DNA from 2 places in the Colwellia aquaemaris genome. Region 1 is predicted to be linked to the other one. Evidence: predicted binding sites of a transcription regulator. Region 1 holds the regulator's gene; the other holds the start of a gene.

Region 1 (7,498 bases):
TGTGAAGACACAGCCTTAGCTTATGACGAACGTATTAATAATTCTGATGGCGCGACATTGGCAAGTTTTGAAGGCTTTAAAGTATATGGCAATAGTCATGGTCAACTAGTCGGTTATCCAAGCACCCGCCATAGCTTAAGCTGTGTCATGATTGCCAATGAAGGCGAAGATATGCAACGTGATTACGCCTATACGGTAAATCGCGATTTTGATGCCATGGAAAGTGCCGCCAGTATCGGAAAAAAATCCGCATCAGAAGCTTTGTCGCGTTTAGGGGCACATAAACTAGCAACCACGAAAGTGCCAGTGATGTTTCGTGCTGATATTGCCAATACGCTTTTTGGTCATTACATTGCAGCAATTAGTGGTGGTAACTTATACCGTGAGTCATCATTTTTAATGAATTCGATGGGAAAACAAGTTTTCCCTGAATTTTTAACTGTCAATGAACGACCACATTTGAAAAAGGCGTTAGCCAGTAGTGCTTTTGATAGTGAAGGGGTGGCAACCATCGATCGAGAAATTATTACCAATGGTCGATTAGCTTCTTACTTATTGACCAGTTATTCTGCGCGCAAACTTGGTATGCAAACCACAGGTCATGCAGGTGGCATTCATAACTGGCAGTTAGCACTAAAAGAACAAGGTCAAGGTGGAGACTTTGATGCTATGCTGAAAACCTTGGGTACAGGTTTACTGGTGACGGAATTAATGGGTCAAGGCGTTAATGTAGTTACTGGTGATTACTCGCGCGGTGCTGCAGGCTTTTGGGTAGAAAATGGTGAAATAGCTTATCCTGTCGATGAAATAACCATTGCTGGTAAATTGCAGGATATGTTTGCTGGTATTGTGGCAATCGGTAACGATTTAGATATGCGCGGCAGTATTCGTACTGGTTCTATTATTATTAACGAAATGCAAGTAGCGGGTAACTAGCTTAAGTTGCCTATTAGGCGGGCGATCAAAGAGCGCTCGTCTTATCTACGTGCCTAAAAATAGCGTTGCAGTGCCTAAAAAGGCAAAAATACCGACCACATCGGTTATCGTGGTTAGTATGACGCTGCCAGCCAAAGCAGGGTCGATATTCATCTTTTTAAGCATTAATGGAATGGTAACTCCGGCAATACCCGCTGCGGTCATATTCATTAACATCGCAAATGCAATAATAGCACCTAGCATTATATTTTGTTGCCAAAGGGCCACAACAGTGGCGATTAGTATCGCCCAAATCATACCATTGAAGAAGCCAACCGCGAGCTCTTTATAAAGTAAAACGCGTGAGTTACTTTCACCGACATGGCCTAAGGCAATACCACGAATAACCAGAGTTAAGGTTTGATTTCCTGCTACGCCCCCCATACTCGGTACTAGTGAATTTAAAACGGCTAGTATCGCCAATTGACTTAAAATGCCTTCAAACATACTTGAAACGGCAACAGCCATAAGTGCGGTAATTAAATTGACGCCAAGCCAAACAGAGCGCTGTTGAGTACTTTTAATAACTGGGGCGAATGTATCAGCTTCATCATCTAGACCTGCCATACTCATCATGGAGTGTTCGGCTTCTTCACGAATAATATCAACAACATCGTCTACGGTAATACGACCAACAAGGCGATCTTCTTCATCAACAACGGGCGCAGAAAACCAATCATGCCTTTCAAACAACTGTGCAACGTCTTTTTCATTTAAATCTGCGGCGATAGCTTCAATTTCATCATCAATGAGGGTTGAAATGATGGTTTCAGGTTTTGCCGTTACTATGGCTGTTAAGGAGACTGCACCGACAAAATGATCTTCTCGGTCAACCACATAAAAGGAGTCGGTTGCTTCTGGCAACTCACCACGAAGTCTTAAGTAGCGCAAAACCACATCAACCGTCACATCGGGACGGATTGAGATGGTGTCAGTGTTCATGATACCGCCAGCGGTATCTTCTTCGTATGACAATGCCGCTTCGACTCGGCTACGATCTTGTGAATCCATTGAGCTGAGAACTTCTCGGTAAACACTATCAGGTAAGGTACGGAAAACTTCCGCCAAGTCATCAACGTCCATACCTTCTGCAACGGCAGCTAGCTTCTCAGGTCGAATATTTTTCAGTATGCCTTTACGAACTTCTTCATTTAGTTCTTCGAGAACTTCACCGTGATTATCAGCGTCAATTAGTTGCCAAAGTACAGCACGACTTTTAATTGGTGAAGATTCTAGTAATAGGGCTAGATCAAAGGCTGGCATGTCTTGTAATAGTTTACGGACATAGACATACATACCACTGCCAAGGGCATCATTTACTTGCTGTAAGCGTTGGTGGCTGTACTCTTGTTCAGAAACTTCCGGCATATTACTGTCCTGTGCCGTTACAAAAACGAAAACTGAAAATTATTATTATGGAGGATGTTTATTAAGTTAATGTTGCAGAGTAATTTTAATAAACTCCGAGACTGAGTTTATCGTAATTTGTTATTTTTCGCAGCTTTTTTATTGACTTAAAAACTGGTTGAGCAGATAGGGCAAGTTTTATTACTCGTCCTCATCAAATTTATCACTAAATAATTGACAAACTTCGTTTAATGCAAGTTCAGCATCTGTACCTGAGGTAATGACATTGACAATTTTACCCTGTGCGCCAGCTAGTAACATTAAGCCCATGATGCTGTTGGCGTCAGCATGGTTACCTTCAAGTTCTATGGTAATAGAGGCATTAAACTTCTGGCTAAGTTGTGCCAATTTAGTTGCTGCTCGGGCGTGTAGCCCTAGCTTATTAATTATTTTTACTTGGCGGTCAATTGGCATAGTTATTGGTGAAATCAGGTACTGGCAAGTGTTAAGTCACGATGGCGAGATTGCACATCATCACGCTCTTTTCGCATATTATTAGCAAGAAGCTCCGCGATATAAACCGATCTGTGTTTTCCTCCTGTGCAACCAATCGCGATAGTGACATAGCTGCGATTGTTGCGTTCTAGATGCGGTAACCAGGTCATCATAAAACTGTTAATTTGCCAGATAAACTTAGTGACTATTGGTTGGCTTGCTAGAAAGTCTTGTACAGGTTTATCTAGCCCTGTGTGACTTTTTAGTTCTTTATCCCAATATGGATTAGGTAAAAAGCGAGCATCAAAAACATAGTCAGCATCCTGAGGAACGCCATGTTTAAAACCAAAAGATTCGAACACAATTACCATAGAACCAGATTTCTTGCCGAGAATTCTTTCGCGTACTAGATCGGCTAATTGATGCGGTGACAATTGGCTGGTATTTATATACAAGTGCGCACGTGTAGCAATGGGTTCAAGGAGTTGCTTTTCGAGCGCAATCGCTTGGTCAAGAGCGATATTTTGTTTGATCAAGGGGTGCAAGCGTCGAGTTTCACTAAAACGTCGAATGAGATCGCTATCATCTGCGTCTAAATATAATAAATTTAGCTCAACCGCACTGGGCAAATAGTCGATTATTTCTGGTACATCATTAGGATCTGCTGGCATGTTGCGAACATCGAGACTGACGGCAACATTTTCATAATCATTAATGACTGTATGGGTTAGTGCCGGCAATAAATTAACAGGAATGTTGTCAACACAGTAATAGCCTAAGTCTTCTAAAACACGTAGCGCAACACTTTTACCAGATCCCGAGCGACCACTGACAATAATTAGCTTCATTACAATTTAACTCGCTTGTTGGATTAAGTCGAATAGTGCTTGGCTATTGTCACACTTGCGGACTTGTTTACAAAATTGTTTATCACGAAATGTTTGGGCAATGCTTTGTAGTGTACATAGGTGATTTTGGCATTCTTCTTCAGCAACAAATAAGGCGATAAAAATATCTACAGGGCGATGATCAATAGAATCAAAATTAATGGCTTGTTCGGTGGTGATAACGACGGCAATTGGTTTTTCGGCATTTTCTAAACGACCATGTGGAATGGCAATACCATTTCCAATACCTGTAGAGCCCATTTTCTCACGCTTAATTAAGCTCTCTAATAACTGAAATGTATCGTGATTGGGTAATTTCTCTGAAGCTAAGCTACTTAAATATTCTAATACACGTTTTTTGCTGGAGCCCGGAGCTGCACATATTGTGCAGTCCGGAGTTAAGATGTCTTGCAACTTCATAATTACTTCAAAGACCTAATGAGAGGGATATTAGTGTTTACTAATTTTGCCTTTATATTTTAATATTTGGCGGTCGAGCTTATCGATTAATGAATCGATAGAAGCATACATATCGCTATTTTCAGCTTTAGCATGTACTTCACTGCCACTTAGGTGAACCGTTGATTCAGCAATTTGATTAAGCTTTTCAACGGTTAAAACTACATGAACATTGTTTATATGATCAAAATGTCGCTCAAGCTTTTCAAATTTTCCATTAACATAATCACGTAATGAATCGGTAACATCGACATGGTGTCCGGTAAGATTAATTTGCATATGCTTCAATCCTCTTTTTCGGGTAAATAAACCAAACCTACAATAGGCTTTTACGTTGATTCGATGGTGGTATTGAAAGTGATTCGCGATATTTAGCGATAGTGCGTCTTGCTACTTTAATACCTTGTTCTGCCAGAATATCAGCCATTTTGCTATCACTTAGCGGCTTGGCTGGAATTTCTGCAGAAACGAGCTTTTTAATAAGTTCACGAATAGCTGTTGATGAACATTCACCGCCATTTTCGGTACTAACATGACTAGAGAAGAAATACTTTAACTCAAAAATACCTCTTGGCGTATGCATGTACTTTTGCGTAGTAACCCGAGAAATTGTTGACTCATGCATATCAACCGCTTCAGCAATGTCATTCAAAACCATAGGGCGCATTGCCTCTGGCCCGTGTTCGAAGAAGCCTTGCTGGCGTTGCACAATACAATTAGATACTTTTAACAAGGTATCGTTTCGGCTTTCTAAGCTCTTAATAAACCATTTTGCTTCTTGCAAATTTGAGCGAATAAATTGTGAGTCGGTAGAAGATTTCATTGAACGAGACATTGCCGCATATTGCTGATTCACTGAAAGCTTAGGGGCAGTGTCAGGGTTTAATTCGACCGTCCAACGACCATTTTTCTTTTCTACTGAAACATCAGGAATAACATATTGTTCTTCGCTTTTGATAACACTGTCACCTGGGCGAGGGTCAAGGGTTTGGATTAAGCGAATGACTTCACGTAATTGGTCTTCTTTTAAGCGCAGTTTTCGCATTAATTGACGGTAGTCGCGGTTACCAAGTAAATCGATATATTTACTAACAGCTAACTTGCTCTCTTCTAACCATGGCGTATCGCTGGAAAATTGATTTAACTGTATTAATAAACATTCGGGGATGGAACGAGCTGCAACACCAACTGGGTCAAATACGTTGATGCGTTTAAGTACAACTTCAACTTCATCAAGCTCTACGTCTTCTATGCCAACACTTTCCAATATTTCTTCTGCAGATACAGTTAAGTAGCCGGCTTCGTCAACCGCTTCAATAATGGCTGTAGCAATAGCTTGGTCTGTTTCTGTAAAAGGGCTTAGCTCCATTTGCCATAATAAGTGGTCTTGAATAGAGTCTTTAGTTTCACCTTGATAAGTATAATCTTCTGAGGCTGGACCTACCGCACCACTGCTAGCACCGGCACTAAAATTGTCATCCCAAGTGGTATCGTTATTTAACTCTTCCGGAATATCTGTTTTTGCTAAACCTTCGGCTGAGCTTATTTCGTCAATCGTTGGCGCTGAATCTTCGCTACCATCTGAAAGAGTGACTTCTGAGGCTTCGCCAACATTGGCTGAAAAGGCCTCTTCTAAATTATCAGGGGTGCTTTCTGAAGTGTTTACTTGATTTTCATCCATTTCAAGCAGCGGATTACTTTCAAGCGCTTCCTGAATCTCTTGCTGTAAGTCTAAAGTCGACAGTTGCAACAACTTAATTGCTTGTTGCAATTGCGGGGTCATGGTTAACTGTTGTCCGATACGGAGCTGCAGAGTAGGACGCATTTAGGTTTTCTTTTCCCTGTTACTATTTAACACATTGTTATTTTATTGCTAAAGCCTGCTATTAACTATAGCGTGAATTGTTCGCCTAGGTATACATCTCTTACATGTTGATTTGCAAGAATTTGATCCGCGTCACCTTCTGCAATTAGTTCACCATGGCTAACAATATAGGCATGTTCACATACGTCTAAGGTCTCTCGTACGTTGTGGTCGGTTATCAAAATACCTATGCCTCGTTCTTTTAAGTGTAGGATAATTTTTTTTATATCACCTACTGAAATTGGATCAACACCGGCAAATGGCTCATCTAATAAAATAAATTTAGGATCGGCGGCAAGAGCGCGAGCAATTTCAACTCGGCGACGTTCGCCACCAGATAAGCTCATTCCTAAATTATCTTTAATATGGCCGATATTAAATTCTTCTAATAAATGCTCAAGCTTTTCTTCTTTCTCGATATCTGATAATGATTTTCGAGTTTGTAAAATGGCCATGATGTTGTCATATACAGACAATTTTCGAAATATAGAGGCTTCTTGCGGTAAGTAGCCAATACCTTTGCGAGCACGTTCATGCATTGGCAGTAATGTTAAGTCTTCGTCATTTAATACGATGGCACCGCTATCATTGTTTACTAAGCCTACAATCATATAAAATGAGGTTGTTTTACCGGCGCCATTAGGGCCAAGTAAGCCGACAATTTGTCCAGCCGATACTTTTAAACTAACGTTTTTAACAACCTTTCGGCCTTTATAAGATTTCGCTAAACCCGTTGCAGATAATGTAGATTTTGACATTTAGTTCTGCTTTTCCTTTTTCTCTTTCGGTAATTCAGGTTTGTTTTTAGGTTGTAGCACTGTTTCAACAACCGTATTTTCTAAGCTTTCAGCATTGACGTATTCAGTTTCAAAGTTATAGGTGATTTTATTACCACTGACTTCACTGCCTTCTTGGGTTAGTAAGGCGTTGCCTGAAATAATGACGATTTTTTTTGCTGGTTCATATCTAATTTCATTAGCTTGTAAGTTAATTGGGCTGCCGTCTTCTAAGGTTTGTGCAAATGTAGCAGGTGAGCCTTTGGCAATATAAATTTTATCTTCGCTTTTGTCTTGGGCAATAACTTGCACTAACTCTGCGTTAATGGTGAGCGTGCCTTGCGAGATAATGACATTGTCGATATAGCTGAATATCTTGTTTTTTAGATCAGCGGCCTGTCGAGAAGAAGAAATTTTAATTTCTTGGTCAACATCAAATTTTTCAGCATTCACTGCCGGTGTTAAGAATATTGCCGTAGCAATGCAAGCTAAGCTAACTTTTAGTTTTTTTGTAAATGGTTTGTACATGTTCGGTCAATGTCATCTGAGTTGTGTTTAAGTCTACAATTAATCCTGAGCCATACATAGTAAATCCTTTACCTAATATCAGAATAGTTTGTTCTGAGCTAATAATATTACTTTTTAAGTCCATTTCTAAATTTTTGCCGTGTACTTCTTGTATTAAGCTTTCCTTG
Region 2 (7,498 bases), 410 kb from region 1:
ACCGCCAACCTTGTTGTTCGATATGGCCCATACCAAACTTTTGCTCTACCAACTTTATATCTTGTGGGTTAAGCAGAATTTGCGTTTGGGCATCTTGTCCAGGCAAGGCCTTAATGCCTTCTGATATGGCAGACAATAAAATATCAGGATTAGTTTTCGCTTCATGCCCAGTAACCGCGTGGGTTAGCTGCACAACAAGTTGTAGTAATTGTGCTTCAACATTTTTTTCAACATTAGCTAGAGGTTGATGTAACTGCTCCATTAATGATTGCATTGCCGCTATTTGTTGATCGCTAACTTCTTTACCTTCCGCTAGCCCCGCGTTTACGCCTTCTTCATGGCCTGTTGTTAACCCTTCTTGATGCCCGGCCGCTTTACCTTCTTCAAACCCCGCAGCAAAGCCATCTTCTTTACCTTGGCTGAACCCTTCATCATAAGCCGCTTGACGAATTTCTTCTATTTCTTCAGCCGTTAATGGTATTGGCTCTGCAACTTCAGTTTCTTCTGGCGGCTCATAACGCCATTGACGTGACTTACCTAAGGCATTTGTTTTGCCATCATCATCAGCCATAGGCTTAACATCAGGCAATGACCAAGTATCAATATCATCAGATATGATTGATGAGTCTTGAGGCTGAGTAGGCTCTTTCATTAGAAAAACATCAAATTTAATTGTAGATTATAAGAATTCATCGCCGCCTCCAGCGCCACCTAGCATGATCTCACCAGAATCAGACAATCGGCGAGCAACCGATAGGATTTCTTTCTGTGCCGCTTCAACTTCACTAATACGTACTGGTCCCATGGCTTCAAGATCATCCGCCAGCATTTCCGCTGCACGTTTAGACATATTAGCCAGGATTTTTTCTTTCAACGCTTCATCAGCACCTTTAATAGCTTTCATTAATGCATCTTGTTGAACTTCACGTAAAATAGCTTGAATACCTCGATCATCAACATCGGCAAGGTTTTCAAAGACAAACATCAAGTCTTGAATTTGCTGACTCATTTCTTCATCGTGTTCACGAATTGAGTCCATTAACATACCTTCTACATTGGTATCTAAATAGTTCATGATGTCAGCAGCAGCTTTTAAGCCGCCCATTTTCGCAGCTTGCGCACCTGCTTGACCTGCAAATTGTTTTTCCATAATTTCATTCAATTCTTGCAATGCTGCCGGTTGCACTTCTTCTAAGTTAGCAATACGCATCATTAAATCAAGACGAATTTTATCAGCAAATTGCGTCATAATTTCCGCAGATTGCTCTGGCTCTAAGTAAGATAAAACAATAGTTTGAATTTGTGGATGCTCATTACGAATAATGTTGGCCACTTGCTTAGAGTCCATCCATTTCAATGAATCTAAACCTTTAGCGCCACCACCCATTACAATTTGGTCAATCAAATTACCGGCTTTGTCTTCACCTAATGCAGCTGTTAATGCTTTTCTAACAAACTCCTCACTTTGGAAACCTATGGTTGAGAAGTTCTGTATTTCTTCAATAAACAACTTGTGCACTGCGGTAATTTTCTGTTGGGTAAAGTCTTCCATACCCGCCATAATCGTACCCACTTTCTGCACTTGCTTTGGCTCTAAGTGTTTTAAAATTTGTGCTGCATCTTCTTCAGAAAGACTCAATAATAAAATTGCAGCCTTTTCGCCACCATCAAGTTTACTGACGTCAAATGCACCCGCAGATGGAATTTCTGCGATTTCTTGTGTTTCATCACTCATCTTCGTTTAACCAACTTTTAACTGCCTGCGAGGATAATTCTGGCTCATTCGCTACTAGTGCTCGAACTGCTTTTAAAATGTCTTCATCACGATGTAAGTCAGGTAATTGTAAGCTACCATCTGGCGCAAAACCAACTGCTCCGGCATCAAATTCAGACGTTAGCATATCCATAGTTTCATCGCCTAAATCAATATGACTATCTAATGATTTCTCACCATAATCATTCGGAGTTTGGTCAGGATAGATTAAGCGTTTCAGCATTGGGCGAACAACGGCAAACAATAATATTGCGATTAAAATTAACGCACCTAACAATTTCGCATATTTAAAAATAACAGGATCTCGCCACAATGGCACTTCGGCAACATCTTCAACTTCTGCGCGAGAAAACGGTAATGTGACTACTTCAAGCGTGTCACCTCGTTGTAAATCAAAACCAATACTACCTTGTAATAAACGGCGAATATTAGCCATTTCCTGTACTGTACGTGGTGTAGACGTAGGCTCTCCTTCTCCACCAGCAACTGGCAAATAGTCTAGCGCTACTGACACGCTAATTCTATGAATAACACCCGTTTGTTGCTTGGTATAACTAATCGCTTCGTCTAGTTCATAATTACGGGTAGATTCAGTATGCTTGCGCCCCGGCATAGTTTGTTGTTGAGCACCACCAGTTGCATTTTCAGGAATATTACTATCAAGAGGGGGTTGGTTAGTTAGTGCGCCTGGGATCCCTCCAAGTAAGCCACCAATAGTATTATCTTCAACTTTCATCTCGCTGCGAAGCGCTGGCAAGTCTGGGTTGTAACGCCGTTGAGTTTCTTCGGTATTGGTAAAGTCCATAGCAACATCTACTTGTGCCGTATAGTTACCTAAACCAACAACTGGGATTAAAATCGAATCGATTTTATCCATGTATTCTTTTTCGCGTTTTTGTTCGATTTCAAATTCTTTGCGTGAACGAGAAGAAACAGAGTCCTGCGAACCAGAGTTAAGCAAACGACCATTTTGATCGGTCACAGTCACACGGTTAGGATCTAAGCCTTGCACAGCTGACGCGATAATATCAACAACCGAATCAACCTCTTCTTCGGAAAGAATTCGCCCTCGGCGCATAGTTAATACTGCTGTAGCAGAAGGATTTTTGGCACGTTTGGCAAAAACATTTTCACGCGGAATAGCCAATAAAACACGAGCACGAGAGATAGACTGCAACTCTTCAATTGTACGTGCTAGCTGTTGTTCACGAGAATGTTTTAATCTTTCCGTTTCTAAGCGCTGACTTACACCAAAGCCCATGTCTTGCATGATAATTTCAGAGCCTTCGGCAGGGCTATCACCCAAACCTTCACGCGCTAACATTAACTTTATATCTTGGTAGTCTTCACTTTGTACCGAAATTGTATTATTTTCTTGACGGTAGGCATCTTTATAACCATTGGCATCTAGAGTATCCATGGTTTTAATAAGCTGCTCGGTTGGAAGTTTAGCCAGGATACGATATTCAGGCTGATTCGCCCACATGATGACAAAAATAGCAATAGCCAAACAAATTGCCAGTGCCATAACAATGGTGATTTGACGTAAAAAATCAACATTCCCCATAACGCCAGCTAAACCCGATTTTTGCTCACCAACAATATTGTCATCATTATCGTTGGCAACTATATCGCTGCTATTATCTGCTAGTGCTAATCCGGTGTTATTTGCTGAATCTGCCACTTATTTTCTCCGCAAAATGTTTGCTTTATTTTTCAATTAACAACTGAGCATCTATACCGGCATACTCATAATTTCTTTATAAGCTTCAACAAACTTATTACGAACTTGAACGGTCGCATCAAAGGCAATACCTGACTTTGACGCTGCTATCATAGTATCGGCAAGTGTAACACTGCGATCGCCCATTTCAAAGGCCGTGCGCTTAGCACCAGTGTCTTTTTGCAAATCATTAACGGTATTAACGGCATCTTTTAACAAACTGCCAAAATCACTTCCCGCTTTACTAACAGCTGGGGTACCTATGCTATTTTCACCGATAGGTAAGCGATTACCCATAGCTTCCATCGACATACTTTGCATTTGTGCATATAAAGAATTGCTTTTGATATCCATGATTAACTCGCTTGCGTCAATTTCTTGTTACTCAATATTTATAGTGAATAAAGCAAGCTTGATGCCAAGGACGGAACAACATTGATTTGAGTAAATGTAATTCACTGTCAACATTCTAAAAACCAAGAAGCATAGCAAAATAAAATAAATATTTTCAATATCTTAAGCTTAGAATTAAAATTGAACTAGAATGTTAGCCAAGGTATGTTTTTTATTTACGGAAAAGAAAAAACAACCTAATTAAGGTTGTTTTTATGACTTCGCGGGTATTCTCAAGTAACAGCATTAAAGCTTTTACTGTGGAATTTTTTTAGCAAATGCTTAAGCTGGTATTTGAATACCACTATCACGCATTCGAGCAATTTTATAACGTAGTGTACGCGGACTAATACCTAAGCGCTCAGCTACATCTTTACGACTACCTTGGCAAGCGTGCAGAGTATCAAGAATGATTTGATGCTCTTGCAGTTTTAATTCACTACCGAGCTTGTCGTCTTTTGCAGCTGCTATGGCAGTGTCTTGTGCTTTTGGTGGTTCAAAATTATCAATAAGCAAGTCGCCAGCATCAATACAACGATCACTTTGTAAAATAAGCGCTCGTTGCACAACATTGTCTAGTTCTCGCACATTGCCAGGCCAATCGTATGCGAAAAGTTTACTGCGCGCTGCTGTTGTTAATTCAGGGATAACATTGCCGTCTTTTTGGCATATTCGCGCAATCAAATGTTGTGCCAACGGTATAATATCATCTCGGCGTTGGTTTAACGGCAGCCAAGTTAATGGAAACACATTCAGGCGATAGTATAAATCCTCACGGAATACCCCCTCACTAACCGCCTCTTTTAAGTCTCGGTTGCTGGTTGCGATCACACGAACATCCAAACTAATGGTTTTACGACCACCGAGGCGTTCAACTTCTCTTTCCTGCAAAACTCGTAAAATTTTCGCTTGCAGGCCAAGGTCCATCTCAGTTATTTCATCAAGTAAAATGGTACCGCCTTGTGCTTGTTCAAATTTCCCAGGGCAGGCTTGAATTGCACCTGTAAAAGCACCTTTTTCATAACCAAACAAGGTTGCTTCTAACATGTTTTCTGGGATTGCGGCGCAGTTGATTGCCACAAACGGGGCTTGGCTTCGCGGCGAAAATTTATGAATATACTGAGCAAGTACTTCCTTACCTGAACCACTTGGGCCTAAAACCATAACAGAAGCTTCAGTGCTAGCAACTTTTTTAGCTAAGGTTAATAATTCAACACTAGTTTTGTCAGCCGCGACAGGCTCGCATTCATCTTGAATTTGTAGCGGCACATACTGATTAACCATATTCAACAATACTTCGGGAGCAAATGGTTTTGCCATATAATTACAGGCACCATCTTTCATCGCTTGAACGGCATCATCAATAGTGCCGTATGCTGTCATAATTAAAACTGGTAGCTTGGGATAGCTATGACGAATACTTTTCAATAATGACAAGCCCGACATACCGCCCATCTGTACATCACTAACAACAAGGTCTACTGTGTGAGTTTTAAGGGCAACAAGTGCATCTTCACCCGACTCTACAGGTACACATTGATAGCCAGCTAATAATAAAGTATCAACAAGTGCTTCGCGCAAGCCAGTATCATCTTCAACGACCATGATTTTACTTGAACTCATTATTGTACTCCTTCTAGACAAACATTATGATGTTCAGGCACTGCTTGCTCTGCATCATATTGACTATTCATTAACTTTGGGATTTTTAAACAAAAATGTGCTCCTTCACCGGGTTGGCTAAGTAAGCGAACTTCTCCTTGATGCGCATTAGCGACAGACTTAACAACTGCTAAGCCTAAACCAGTACCTTGGCTTCTTGAGGTATAAAAAGGCTCAAAAATTTTGTCAGCAAGCTCTGCACTGATCCCTTGACCATTATCTCGAACGCTAATATATGCATATTCGTCTTTGCAGTACGCACTGATATCAATTACAGCATTCGATTTAATAACCGCAATACTGTTATGAATTAAGTTTTGAATAGCGCCAGATAATGCCGTGACATTACCGAGAATTTCACAACCTTGTTGACAAAAATGCAGATTCACTTTTGCGTCGGCTTCAGTTATTTGCGGCTCAATGGACTGTTTTGCTTGCTCAATAAGTTGATTAATGCTTATTGGCTCCACCACGGCTTGCTTACCACTTTTGGCAAACAGCAGCATATCATTTACCTGCTGCTCTAAGTCTTGTAGTCGCGACACCAGTTTACTTTGAAAATTATCACGAGCGCTTTCCGTTAGTTTTTTATTACTTAAATTTGCCCCATACAAGATGGCAGCAGAAAGGGGCGTTCGAATTTGATGGGCAAGCTTAGAAACCATACGCCCCAAAGAAGACAAGCGCTGTAATTGTCCCAATTTATCTTGTAATAAGCGTGTTTCTGTTAAATCTGTGATCATAATTAACTGGCCTGGTTGATTTCCCAAAGCCGTTATTTCTAATTTAACGCGGCGACCATCCTTTAACGAGACTTCATGCCAATCGTCTGCTCTGGGCTTAAAGGAACGCTTAATCACATCAAACCAAGCTTGCCCCAAAATGGGTTCATCAAGTAATTGCTGCGCCATCTGATTTAACTTAACCACTATGCCATTACCATCGAGTATTATCATACCTGTAGGCATAACATCTATAACTTGCTGGGTTTGCTGATTTTGCTGGCGAAGAAGTGCCAACTCTCCTGGGAAACTTTCACTTTCGAGATTTTGCACATCTTGCGTACGTGCATTAGCATCACTTAAAGATGTAAAGGCTCTGCTCAACAAAGAGTGAGCAGTAGATGAATTGCTTGATGTCGAAAAGGCTAGCGCCATAATGTTTCACCTGAGTAAAAAAGTAACACTCAAATAAAGCATTAATTATGCCAAGCAGATAACCCCTTTAAAATCATCAATATAAAAAGATATTTGTGTAAATAACCGTTGTCAATAAAATGGCTAATAGGCAGAAAAAGCTTCAATAATTCAATTAGAATAACTCACTAAAAGTACGTTATTTTGGCTAGAACTAACTAACAAATAATAAGAACAGGTAATAAAGCTTAATTGTCTTTTTGCAAGCTATACTTGCGCATTTTCTCCACTAAGGTTGTACGTCGCATGCCAAGTAATTCAGCAGAACGCGCAACAACCCAATCATTTTTATCTAATGCTTGGTTAATCAATGACACTTCAAGTTCTGCTAAGTATTCTTTCAAATTCAAACCGTCTGCCGGTAAAACATCTACTGTATTGCCAGTAAAAGACTCTGCATCATCAACTTGCTCTGAGTTATCATCATCTTCATAATCAAAACCTGCAAATAACTCGTTTATTGCCTCACGTTCTTGCAGTTCTTCTGGGTATTCAGGTTGAAATTCTTCAACCTCTAGATGTCGATATTTAAGCGGTAACTGCCCCACATTAACCACCTGCTCGCCATACATGATGATCATACGTTCAATTAAGTTCGATAATTCACGAACATTCCCTGGCCATAGATGCTCCTGCAGTGACTCAATAGCTTTGTCAGTAAAACGCACAGACTGACCTTGCTCGGCTGAAAACCGAGATATAAGCTCTTGCAATAATAACGGAATGTCTTCTTTACGCTCTCTTAATGAT

What was found. Region 1 encodes sigma-54, which starts transcription at its own class of promoters, with help from an activator protein. Its sites were predicted from a motif close to GTTGGCACGNNNNTNGNNT; they were not measured.
Region 2: a site for sigma-54 is predicted at 3,902-3,920, ahead of fliE (flagellar hook-basal body complex protein FliE). Genes of this name have one in related genera too.

The regions. Positions count from the first base shown of each region.
Region 1 is NZ_BAAJLV010000001.1:430,613-438,110, forward strand. Features, by position in the region: gene pmbA (metalloprotease PmbA) at 1-936, shown strand, start outside; gene mgtE (magnesium transporter) at 982-2,343, opposite strand; gene AC27HL_RS01955 (HPr family phosphocarrier protein) at 2,524-2,796, opposite strand; gene rapZ (RNase adapter RapZ) at 2,811-3,665, opposite strand; gene ptsN (PTS IIA-like nitrogen regulatory protein PtsN) at 3,672-4,124, opposite strand; gene hpf (ribosome hibernation promoting factor) at 4,155-4,442, opposite strand; gene AC27HL_RS01975 (RNA polymerase factor sigma-54) at 4,480-5,988, opposite strand; gene lptB (LPS export ABC transporter ATP-binding protein) at 6,054-6,785, opposite strand; gene lptA (lipopolysaccharide transport periplasmic protein LptA) at 6,786-7,331, opposite strand; gene lptC (LPS export ABC transporter periplasmic protein LptC) at 7,297-7,498, opposite strand, start outside.
Region 2 is NZ_BAAJLV010000001.1:840,200-847,697, reverse strand. Features, by position in the region: gene fliH (flagellar assembly protein FliH) at 1-652, opposite strand, end outside; gene fliG (flagellar motor switch protein FliG) at 680-1,735, opposite strand; gene fliF (flagellar basal-body MS-ring/collar protein FliF) at 1,728-3,458, opposite strand; gene fliE (flagellar hook-basal body complex protein FliE) at 3,510-3,851, opposite strand; gene AC27HL_RS03735 (sigma-54-dependent transcriptional regulator) at 4,173-5,513, opposite strand; gene AC27HL_RS03730 (sensor histidine kinase) at 5,513-6,709, opposite strand; gene AC27HL_RS03725 (sigma-54 interaction domain-containing protein) at 6,937-7,498, opposite strand, start outside.